DNA from 2 places in the Mesorhizobium sp. P2_D5 genome. Region 2 is predicted to be linked to the other one. Evidence: riboswitches for the same ligand, from Rfam matches in the RefSeq annotation. Region 2 holds a riboswitch; the other holds the start of a gene.
The links. A riboswitch is a leader RNA that binds a small molecule or an ion and turns the genes downstream of it on or off. The one in region 2 is predicted to bind S-adenosylmethionine.
Positions count from the first base shown of each region.

Region 1: linked by a shared signal. The riboswitch ahead of metX (homoserine O-acetyltransferase MetX) and the one ahead of AC1DYW_RS10365 (hypothetical protein) in region 2 are both predicted to bind S-adenosylmethionine.

Region 1 is NZ_JBFUEE010000008.1:142,790-148,144, reverse strand. It holds gene AC1DYW_RS28420 (DUF2125 domain-containing protein) at 1-709, shown strand, start outside; gene AC1DYW_RS28415 (sugar kinase) at 717-1,643, shown strand; gene AC1DYW_RS28410 (prephenate/arogenate dehydrogenase family protein) at 1,653-2,588, opposite strand; gene hisC (histidinol-phosphate transaminase) at 2,595-3,704, opposite strand; SAM riboswitch at 3,842-3,919, shown strand; gene metX (homoserine O-acetyltransferase MetX) at 4,030-5,199, shown strand; gene metW (methionine biosynthesis protein MetW) at 5,196-5,355, shown strand, end outside.
Region 2 is NZ_JBFUEE010000002.1:761,376-766,730, reverse strand. It holds gene AC1DYW_RS10375 (carbohydrate porin) at 1-1,040, opposite strand, end outside; partial or broken gene AC1DYW_RS10370 (ATP-binding protein) at 1,418-1,618, opposite strand; gene AC1DYW_RS10365 (hypothetical protein) at 1,915-2,190, opposite strand; SAM-I-IV-variant riboswitch at 2,320-2,418, opposite strand; gene AC1DYW_RS10360 (VOC family protein) at 3,181-3,558, shown strand; gene AC1DYW_RS10355 (DUF47 domain-containing protein) at 3,793-4,434, shown strand; gene AC1DYW_RS10350 (inorganic phosphate transporter) at 4,434-5,355, shown strand, end outside.

The sequences.
Region 1 (5,355 bases), on a different contig from region 2:
CGTCGCCCAGATCATCCAGCCGCTGTCGCCGGTGGCCGATCTGCGCGGTCCGCTCAGGACCTCCGTTCCAGGCATGATGCCGCTGTGGATCGACTGGGACAATTTGCAAGCCAACGTCAAACTGTCATGGCCGCTGCCACGGCGGATTTCGCTGCAGGCCGAGGGCCTGTCCGGCCAGACCGATCCCGCTGATGACACCGATCCGGTCGAACTGTTCAGTGCCGGCAAGGCGGACAGCCAATTGCAGCCGAAAGGTGGGGATATCAACTATCTCGGTAATTTCAGCGATCTCGAGATCGATGCCGAGGCGATCGGCGGACGGGTGCTGCCGGCGCTCGATGCCAGCGGCGACGTGACGCTGAAGAATGGCGTCGCGCTGATCGGCAGGCAAGTGAAGAGCCTGCGCGGCCAGGCGATCGAGATCCACAACCTCGACCTGTCGTCAGGCACGGCGCGCGTCACCGTTTCCGGACCGCTGTCGGTCGATGCCGATGGTCTCATCGACGCCGACCTGACGATCACGCTGAAGGATCCGAAGGCCGTGGCGGCGATCCTCGGCGGTGCCATCCCCGAGCAAAAAACGCAGATCGAGCAGGGCTTTGCTGGCCTGGCGCTGCTCGGCAACCAGCCGTCGATGCCGCTCAAGGTGGTCAAGGGCAAGGCCTCGCTCGGCTTCATTCCGCTGGGCAAGATCAAGCCGGTGGAATAGCGCATCGATGGCAAAACCCGTGAGACTGCTGAGTGTCGGCGCGCTGACGCTGGATACGATCTTGCGTGTCGAGACGCTGCCCGGCCACCAAGGCAAGTTCATCGCCTCCGACGGCGTCCAGATCGCTTCGGGCATGGCGACGAGCGCGGCCTGCGCTGCACATCGCCTGGGCGCCGATGTTTCGTTGTGGGCGAGCACGGGCGACGATTCAGTCGGCGATCAGCTGATCGCCGGGATCCAAGCAGAAGGCGTCGATTGCAGCTTCGTGCGCCGCGTCAGTGGCGCCCGCTCGGCGCTGGCCTCGATCCTGGTCGACGCGCATGGCGAGCGCATCATCGTGCCGTTCTACGACAGCCAGGCCCAGGCCGATCCCGAGGCTCTGCCGCTCGCAGACCTCTCGGCATTCGATGCCGTGCTGGCCGATGTCCGCTGGCCCGGTGCCGCAGCGCTTGCCCTGGAGGCGGCGCACGCCATCGGCCGGCCGGCGATCCTTGATGCCGATACCGCGTCGAGGGACGTGCTGGAACTGCTGCTGCCCCTGGCATCCCATATCGTGGCTTCCGAGCCGGCGGCGCGCGTACTGTGCGGCGCGGAACTGGATTCGCGCCAGGCCTGTGAGGCACTCGCCCGGCGCGGCGATGCGTTTGTCGCGGTTACCGGCGGCGCGGCTGGCACCTGGTGGTTCGATCGCGCGACGGGATCATCGCGACATGTCGCGGCGCCGAAAATCAATGCGGTCGACACGCTGGCCGCCGGCGATGTCTTTCACGGCGCCTTCGCCGTCGGACTGGCGGAAGCCATGCCGGTCGAGCAGGCCTTACGCTTTGCCAGTGCGGCCGCCGCGCTCAAATGCCTGCGCTTCGGCGGCCGGCTAGGCGCGCCGGACCGGGCCGAGACGCTGGCGATGATGAAAAGCCACTGGCCAGCAGGCTGAAGAAGCGACCTACGCCTTCGCCGGGTGCTCGACCGCCTGACGGCCGAAATCGGGGACGTCGATGTCCTGGCCGGCCTCGATGATCGAGCGGCGCACCGCACGGGTGCGGGTGAACAGATCGAACAGCTTTTCGCCGTCGCCCCAGCGGATCGCCCGCTGCAGCGACGCCAGATCTTCCGAGAACCGTGCCAGCATTTCGAGGATGGCGTCCTTGTTGTGCAGGCAGACGTCGCGCCACATGGTCGGATCCGAGGCGGCGAGACGGGTGAAATCGCGAAAACCTGAAGCCGAATATTTGATCACTTCGGATTTGGTCACCGACTGCAGATCGTCGGCGGTGCCGACGATGTTGTAGGCGATGATATGCGGCAGGTGCGAGACGATGGCCAGCGTCATGTCGTGATGCTGCGGGTCCATCGTGTCGATGTTGGCGCCGCAACGGCGCCAGAATTCCGACAGCCTCTCCAGTGCATCCGGGTCGGTGTCGGGCAGCGGGGTGAAGATGCACCAGCGATTGTCGAACAGGTCGGCGAAACCGGCATCTGGGCCGGATTTTTCCGTGCCCGCCAGTGGGTGGCCGGGAATGAAATGCACGCCATCGGGCACATAGGGCTGCATCTGCGCAATCACCGATGCCTTGGTCGAGCCGACATCGGTGAGGATCGCACCCTGCTTCAGCGCCGGCGCGATTTCCTCGGCCACAGCGCCGGACGAGCCGACCGGCACCGAGACGATGACCAGATCAGCATCGCGGACCGCTTCCTTCGCATCGCTGGAGTAGGAGGAGCCGAGCCCAAGCTCTTGCGCCCGCGCCAATGTCGCGGCACTGCGGGTCGAGATGGCGACGTGACGGGCGAGGCCCTCGCGACGGATGACGCGGGCCAGTGACGAGCCGATCAGGCCGATGCCGACCAGCGCGATCTTTTCAAACATCGGTGATGTCATGGTGTTCTAGCTTTTCAGGAATGTCGTGAGAGCGGCGACCACGCCGCGATTGGCCTCTTCGGTGCCGACGGTCATGCGCAGCGCGTTGGGAAAGCCGTAGCCGGAAACGCGCCGCAGAATATAGCCGCGCGCCGTCAGATAATCGTCCGCCGCGGCGGCCGAATGGTTCTGGTCGTCGGGAAAATGGATCAGGATGAAATTGCCGACGCTTGGCGTCACCCGCAGCCCAAGCTTGCCGAACTCCTCGCTCAACCATGTAAGCCACGTTTCGTTGTGCATCACGCTGCGTTGGACGTGGTCGCGGTCACGGATCGCGGCGATGCCGGCCTCGATCGCCGTCGCATTGACGTTGAAGGGGCCACGCACACGGTTGATGGCATCGACGATGTGCATCGGTGCGTACATCCAGCCGATCCGAGCCCCGCCGAGGCCGATCTTGGAGAAGGTGCGGGTCATCACCACGTTCTCGGCCCCGCCGACCAGTTCGATGCCGGCTTCATAGTCGTTGCGGCGAACATATTCGGCGTAAGCCGCGTCGAGCACCAGAAGCACATTTCCGGGCAAGCCGGCATGCAGGCGGCGCACTTCCTGGAACGGCACATAGGTGCCGGTCGGGTTGTTGGGATTGGCAAGGAATACGATTTTCGTGCGCGGCGTGACGGCGGCCAGCATCGCATCGATGTCGGCACGCTCATCGGTCTCCTTGACCGCGACCGGAGTTGCGCCGGCCGACTGGATGTAGATTTTGTAGACCATGAAGGCGTGTTCGGTGAAAATCGCCTCGTCGCCGGGAGCGAGATAGGTTTGCGCCAGAAGGCCGAGAATTTCGTCGGAGCCGTTGGAACAGATGATGTTCTGCGCGTTGAGACCATGCACCTCGGCGATCGCCTCACGCAGCCGCCTGGCGGTGCCATCGGGATAGACGTCGAGCTTCGCAGCAATCTCCCGCGCGGCCTCGATCGCCTTCGGCGACGGACCCAGCGGATTCTCGTTCGACGACAGCTTGTAGACCTTGGCGACGCCGGCGGGCGCGGTGCTCTTGCCCGGCACATAGGCGTCGATGTCCATGATGCCCGCGCGCGGGGTTGGACGTGCCTTGTCCGGTGTCTGGCTCATGTCGCAAAATCCGTCGAGAACGCTTCCGTCTGGAAGCCGAAGCGGAAATACAAGCCACGGCCCGCAATGTCGAGAGGTGGCAACCTCCGGACCGCGGCTGGCCGTTGACGCGGGCGCGCCACAGTCCTAGAAGAGGTACGAAATTCCGTGGTGATTTGGCCGGTCGGCTTGCAGCCACGTTAAACAACTTGCTAAAGGGCCGTTTGCATCCTGTAACCGGCTTTGCGACTGCAATGCCGGTTTTTTGTTGTCCGCGCCGGCCGGACACCGCATCGGCCTCGAATTTCGAAAGCACCGTGCGGATTCAAAGTGTGAGATGGATGCAATGGCCGCTCTACGCGCTGGAAAAACCAACAACGAGGCTGACCAGCCGTCGAGCCCGGTGCTGCGCTTTGGGCCCGACAAGCCGCTAAAGCTCGATGCCGGCACCCTGCTGTCGCCGTTCCAGATCGCCTACCAGACCTACGGCACGCTGAACGACGCCCGTTCCAACGCCATCCTCGTCTGCCATGCGCTGACGGGCGACCAGCATGTCGGCAGCACCAATCCGGTGACCGGCAAGCCGGGCTGGTGGGAAGTGCTGATCGGCCCCGGCAAGATCATCGATACCAACCGTTTCTTCGTCATCTGCTCCAACGTCATCGGCGGTTGTCTGGGCTCCACCGGCCCGGCCTCGACCAATCCCGCCACCGGCAAGCCCTATGGGCTCGACCTGCCGATCATCACCATTCGAGACATGGTGCGCGCCCAGCAGATGCTGATCGACCATTTCGGCATCGAAAAACTGTTTTGCGTCCTCGGTGGCTCGATGGGCGGCATGCAGGTACTGGAATGGGCGTCGAGCTATCCGGAGCGCGTCTTCTCGGCGCTGCCGATCGCCACCGGCGCGCGCCATTCCTCGCAGAACATCGCCTTCCATGAGGTCGGCCGGCAGGCCGTGATGGCGGATCCGGACTGGCATGGCGGCAAATATTTCGAGCACGGCAAGCGCCCGGAAAAGGGCTTGGCGGTGGCGCGCATGGCCGCCCATATCACCTATCTGTCGGAAGCTGCCCTGCATCGGAAGTTCGGCCGCAATCTGCAGGATCGCGAGGCGCTCACCTTCGGCTTCGACGCCGACTTCCAGATCGAGAGCTATCTGCGCCACCAGGGCATGACCTTCGTCGATCGCTTCGATGCCAATTCCTATCTCTACATGACGCGGTCGATGGATTATTTCGACCTCGCCGCCGACCATGGCGGCCGGCTGGCGGATGCGTTCGCCGGCACGAAAACCCGCTTCTGCCTGGTGTCCTTCACCTCGGATTGGCTGTTCCCGACCGAAGAGAGCCGCTCGATCGTTCATGCGCTCAACGCCGCCGGCGCGTCGGTATCCTTTGTCGAGATCGAGACCGATCGCGGCCACGACGCCTTCCTGCTCGACGAGCCGGAACTGTTTGCCGCCATCAATGGCTTCATCGGCTCCGCGGCACGGGCGCGAGGACTCGCATCATGAACGTCACCCGCAACCAGCGCGTCGACCTCGAAGTCGTCGCTAACCTCATTCCGCCACAGTCGCGCGTGCTCGACGTCGGTTCAGGCGATGGCTCGCTGCTCGAATTGCTGCAGGACACCAAGCAGGTCGACGGCCGCGGCCTTGAACTCTCGCAGC
Region 2 (5,355 bases):
GATAGGCCCGTAAAGGCCAGGCCTACGTCGACACCCCACGCGACCAGATTCCTGTCAGAAGGCGCCAACTGCCCGCGCAAGAAGCCACCGACTTTGGTGCCGCTTCCCTCAAACAGCGTCTGGTCGACCAGCGCGTAGACACCCCAGTTCCCCGAATGCATGACCGAACCCACCGCTTGAGGCGACGCGAGCGGCACCACACTGCCCGAACCGCTCAGGCCATATAGCTCATCGGCAAACGCGCTGGTGTGATACCAGCCGCCGAGCTTGTAAGAAACCGATGGCCCGTCCGCAGCACCGTCCGGATTGAGTTCGTACGCCAGTTCGGCCATCAGCAGGGCGCCACCGGCCGAACTGAAGGTGGTGCCGTGTAGGTTGCAAACCTGCGGATCGTTTTGGCAATCTCGTCCGGCCGGGTCGCCGCTGAAAAGCCCACTGCGCACGACAAGTTTCGGCTTGAGGTAAACGGCTGAAACCACACCGAGCGTCGCAAGCGGATAGGCCGGTCCGCCGCTCGGCAAATCCGAGGCATTCAGCACAGGCCATCCAAACGCACCGTTTAGCAATTTCCCGGCTGAATTGCTCGTTGCGAAATCCTCGTCCGCCGAAACCTGCCCCAACCTGACAAAGCTGTCGTCTGCAAACGTTTGCTGGACCCAGGCGGTGAAGAGCCGTGTGGTCGGAACCGCATCGATGTTACTCGGATCGCCGAGGCTGGCAACCTCAGCAGCGACATTGCGATCATTGAGATCGTGTATTTGATACACCGTCACATGGGCAGATCCACCCTGCCACCGACCCATCTTCTCAAAATCGAGGTCTAAGTTGACGTCGAAGCGTCCTTCGTAAGTCGCGCCCTGGCGGATGCCGCCACTCGCCACATCCATGACCTCGCTCACGTAATCGAGGGTGAACTTAATGCCTTTGTCCTCAAGCGCCGTCCGGTCGCCATTCCAGTCCCCAGTGAGGTGATCCCACTGCCAGATTGAGCTACCTGCTTGGCCGGACGCGTCGGCGGCGCCGGCCGGAGCCGCGAGCAAGATTAAATCCGCTAAAAAAATGAACGACAGCGACCGTTGCAACCGACCGCATCGGGACTTCACTTGGCATCCTCCACGGTAGGCAAAACCTCGATCACGTCCTCGTGCTCAGGGATGTGGCAGTGCATCACAAATCTCCCGACTTGCACCGGCTCGAGTTCGTTTTCTGCGTTCCGATCAAAAATCCCGGCGGCCGGCCCAGCGCATTTGGTGCCGCTGCCGTTGGCTGTCAATGACCGCGGAATCGGGACTTCGTATTTTTGCGCAAAAGGGACCCCGGCTTTCGGTTGTGAGAGGCACGCCGGTAAGCGCCCGATCAGGCGGAGCTGGTCGGGGTTGCACAGCCTGATCGCGCGCGGCTGATTAGCTTTTCGGCTTTAGCTTTGAGATCGGCTTTTGAAGCGCCAGGACTCGTTTCCGGTCTCGACGATCTCGCAGTGGTGAGTGAGGCGGTCGAGCAGCGCGGTGGTCATCTTGGCATCGCCAGCGAAGACGCTCGGCCATTCCCCGAAGGCAAGATTGGTGGTGATGATGATCGAGGTGCGTTCATAGAGCTTCGAGATCAGGTGGAAGAGCATGCAAACAAGCCATTTGTACTTGCCGGCCAAAGAATTGAGAAAGGCGATCTGTTCCTGCTACCCGTAGCCGCCGCGGGCTCATCATTAACCTCAACCGCCCAGTCGCCATCCTCTATGCACCAAGTCTGTCCTACTTGGATCCCGCCAAGCGCGGTGTCCACGAAATAGTGGCCGCTATCGTTGACCCACAGCTGAAGAGCCATCCCGTCCTCCCAAAATCAAACCGGCCCCTCGACTACCATGCGGTTCCAGTGGTGTCCGCATCTCGGGATCTGCGGCGTGGCATGGTCGGGATGTCACCGCCGCCCCATCGGGTAAGTCGGATCGTCTCGCAGACGAGTGAAGTCGATGTTCATACCGTTCTCACCACGGTTCCAGAGGACGTCGTGAAGTCCCTCCGGCAGGGTTCCGTGAGCCAGGACCCAGCATCGCACATAGGCCCGGATGCCGCCCTTCCTGAAGGCGCGCCCCATGGCGTAGTGGAGGCCAGGCCACTCGCCCGGCAGAGGATCGTCGGCGGCGACGTATCTTTCCGCCAGTGCCTCGATGATGGCATTGCGTTTCGCGCTCATCCGCCGCATGCGGCCGGGATGTTGGAAATGCTCGATGCAAAGGCCCAGCGATATAACTGGCTTGCAGCATTTGGGCGTTAGACAGATCATGAAGAAACCCTCCAAGAATGGCACAACGCATCTAGAGGGTTGGCGACCTACTGCTGCCCGTTCTGGGCCACATCATTGTCACCACCGTTGCCGGTCAAGGCTGGTTGGCGGGGCCGAAGCCCTCTCTGGATGTGGGTTGGCAGTAGCAGAGCCGCTGTCTCAGTGCAACCGATCCTGCATAACGGTGTCATGCGCCTCAGCTATTCGGCCTGCTGGTGGGCCCCACAAGCCACTCCCCATCCCCACCTGCCGATGAACCTGGTTGGTGCCGACCGCCATCCGCTGCCGCCTGTGGCGGAGATCGGTTGGAAAGCTGCTGTTCGGCCTTATCTGCAAAACGAGCAAGTAGCGTCAGGTGCAGACCTTCGGAACGTACCCAGTAAACAACCGCCTTGCGCCATGAGCGGCCCCTTCGGGACAGGCATCAAATGACCGCAGTGGGCCGAACGCGGACGGACTGCTATCGGCCAGCTCTGTGCAGGAAACTTCCATTTTCATCGTGAGCAAAATCAGCTTCTGCTCCCTCGCTCGGTAAAACGGCAGCCAGTAGAAGCGACAGCAGCGATGCTCCCGTCTAGGTCGGATTGTCGATGCGAACACCTGTGCTATCCGGATCGCGCCAATACGCGACAGAACCTGCCCAAATCGCCGATGACATTGTCACCGGCCTCACTCAGGTGCCGGTTAACAGCCACTTGTCCGGTAGACCGGCTACGCCGAGCCTCCACAGTTCACAACGATCCATGTCAGCGCACACGAGGGCCACCCAGGTACGTCCAAAACCCTCATCCGACTACTTCGGCTGGCGTCCAGACAGTCTGCCTCTGCACTCAGCTCCACCGACAGGGAAACCTTTGAGCGAGTTGACAGTTGTATCTACAAGACAGAGGAGGAGGTTGAATGGCATCCGTTCGGTACATCGTTGCGGACGTTGACGAGGCGGTCGCGTTCTATCGAGACAATCTCGATTTCAAGCTCGACATGCACAATCCGGGCAAGTTCGCTGCCCTGCTGCGCGACGACCTGACGCTGTATCTCAGCGCGCCGGGTGCGGGGAGCGGTGGTCAGGCGGGCGGCGATCCGAAGCCGGGCGGGTGGAATCGATTTATGATCGTTACGAACGAGGTCGATGTCCTCATTGAGCGGTTACGCCGGGCTGATGCAAGATTCCGCGGCGAAATCAGCGACGGCGGTGCCGGGCGCGCCATCTTGCTCGAAGATCCATCGGGCAACGTCATCGAGCTATTCGAGTTCAAGAAGGACGAAAGCCTAAGGTAAAGCTGGTGGCGGCGGACGGTTTGTCTGCTCCATGGTTATGCCGCGTTCCGCCACCGACGGCAGATTTCTGCTGCTTCGACCAAAAGCTATTTGCTCTAGTCGCTCGAGAAACCAATTTGCGCCATTAGCAAATCTCGATATGTCTGGCGCAATAGCGTTTCGGGGGCGTTTGCAGGTCGCTCATCTATCCCGAAGGGTTCAATACCCCGATCCATGGGCCGCGGAGAGAAAGCGATGTTGGGCTGGTTCCGAAAGCTGCTGCCGCGCGAAGATAGCTTCTTCGACCTGTTCGAACGGCATTCCCGCACCGTGGTCAGCGGCGCCGAAGCGTTGGAGCAGCTTCTTCAGGGCAACGACATCGATCGCTGGTGCCGGAAGATCGTCGATCTCGAGGACGAAGCCGATCATATAACCGCCGAAGTTCTGCTCGCGGTGCGACGCTCCTTCATCACTCCCTTCGATCGCGGCGACATCAAGGATCTCATCCAGTCGATGGATGACGCCATCGATATGATGCACAAGACCGTCAAGACGGTGAAGCTGTTCGAGAAAAAGGAATTCGACCCGCTGATGCAGGAGATGGGCGGCGTCATTGTCGACGCCGCCAAGCTGGTTGCGGAAGCGATCCCGCTGCTCAGCAAGGTAGGCGCCCACACCCCGCGCCTCAACGCTATTGCCGAAGAGGTCATGCGCGCCGAAGGCCGGGCGGACGAACTGCACGAGCAGGGTCTGAAGGATCTGTTCAGGAAACACGGCCGCGGGGACGCGATGGCCTATCTGATCGGCAGCGAGATCTACGGCCAGCTGGAGAAGGTGGTCGACCGCTTCGAAGACGTCGCCAATGAGATCAGCGGCATCGTCATCGAGAACGTGTAGTGGAAGCCACAATCGCCTTTCCCGTGTTGGTCGGCCTTGTCGCCGTCGCGTTGTTCTTCGATTTTCTCAACGGCCTGCATGACGCCGCCAACTCCATCGCCACCATCGTCTCGACGCGCGTGCTGCGGCCGCATTATGCGGTGTTCTGGGCAGCTTTCTTCAACTTCATCGCCTTTATGTTTTTCGGCCTCCACGTCGCCGAAACGGTGGGAAAAGGCATCATCGATGTCAGCATCGTCACGCCGGCGGTGATCTTCTCGGCCCTCGTCGGCGCTATCGTCTGGAACATCGTCACCTGGATAGTCGGCATTCCTTCCAGCAGCTCGCATGCGCTGATCGGCGGACTGGTCGGCGCCGGCATTGCCAAGGCAGGCGTCGGCGCCATCGTCTGGACGGGGCTTGGCAAGACCGTCGCCGCGATCGTTCTGTCGCCAGCAGCCGGTTTTGTCCTCGCCCTTCTTCTGGTCCTTGTGGTTTCCTGGCTGTTTGTGCGGCAGACTCCTTTCGCCGTCGACAGCACCTTCCGCGTCCTGCAGTTCTTCTCCGCCTCGCTCTACTCGCTCGGTCACGGCGGAAATGATGCGCAAAAGACCATGGGCATCATCGCCGTGCTGCTCTACTCACAGGGCATGCTCGGCGGAACCTTCTACGTGCCGCTCTGGGTGGTCCTCACCTGCCAGTCGGCGCTGGCGCTCGGCACATTGTTCGGCGGCTGGCGCATCGTCCACACCATGGGCTCCAAGATCACCCGACTGAACCCGATGCAGGGTTTTTGCGCCGAAACCGGCGGTGCGATCACGCTTTTCGCCGCCACATGGCTCGGTGTTCCCGTGTCGACCACGCACACGATCACCGGCGCCATTATCGGCGTCGGCGCTGCCCGCCGCGTTTCCGCAGTGCGCTGGGGCATTGCCGGCAACA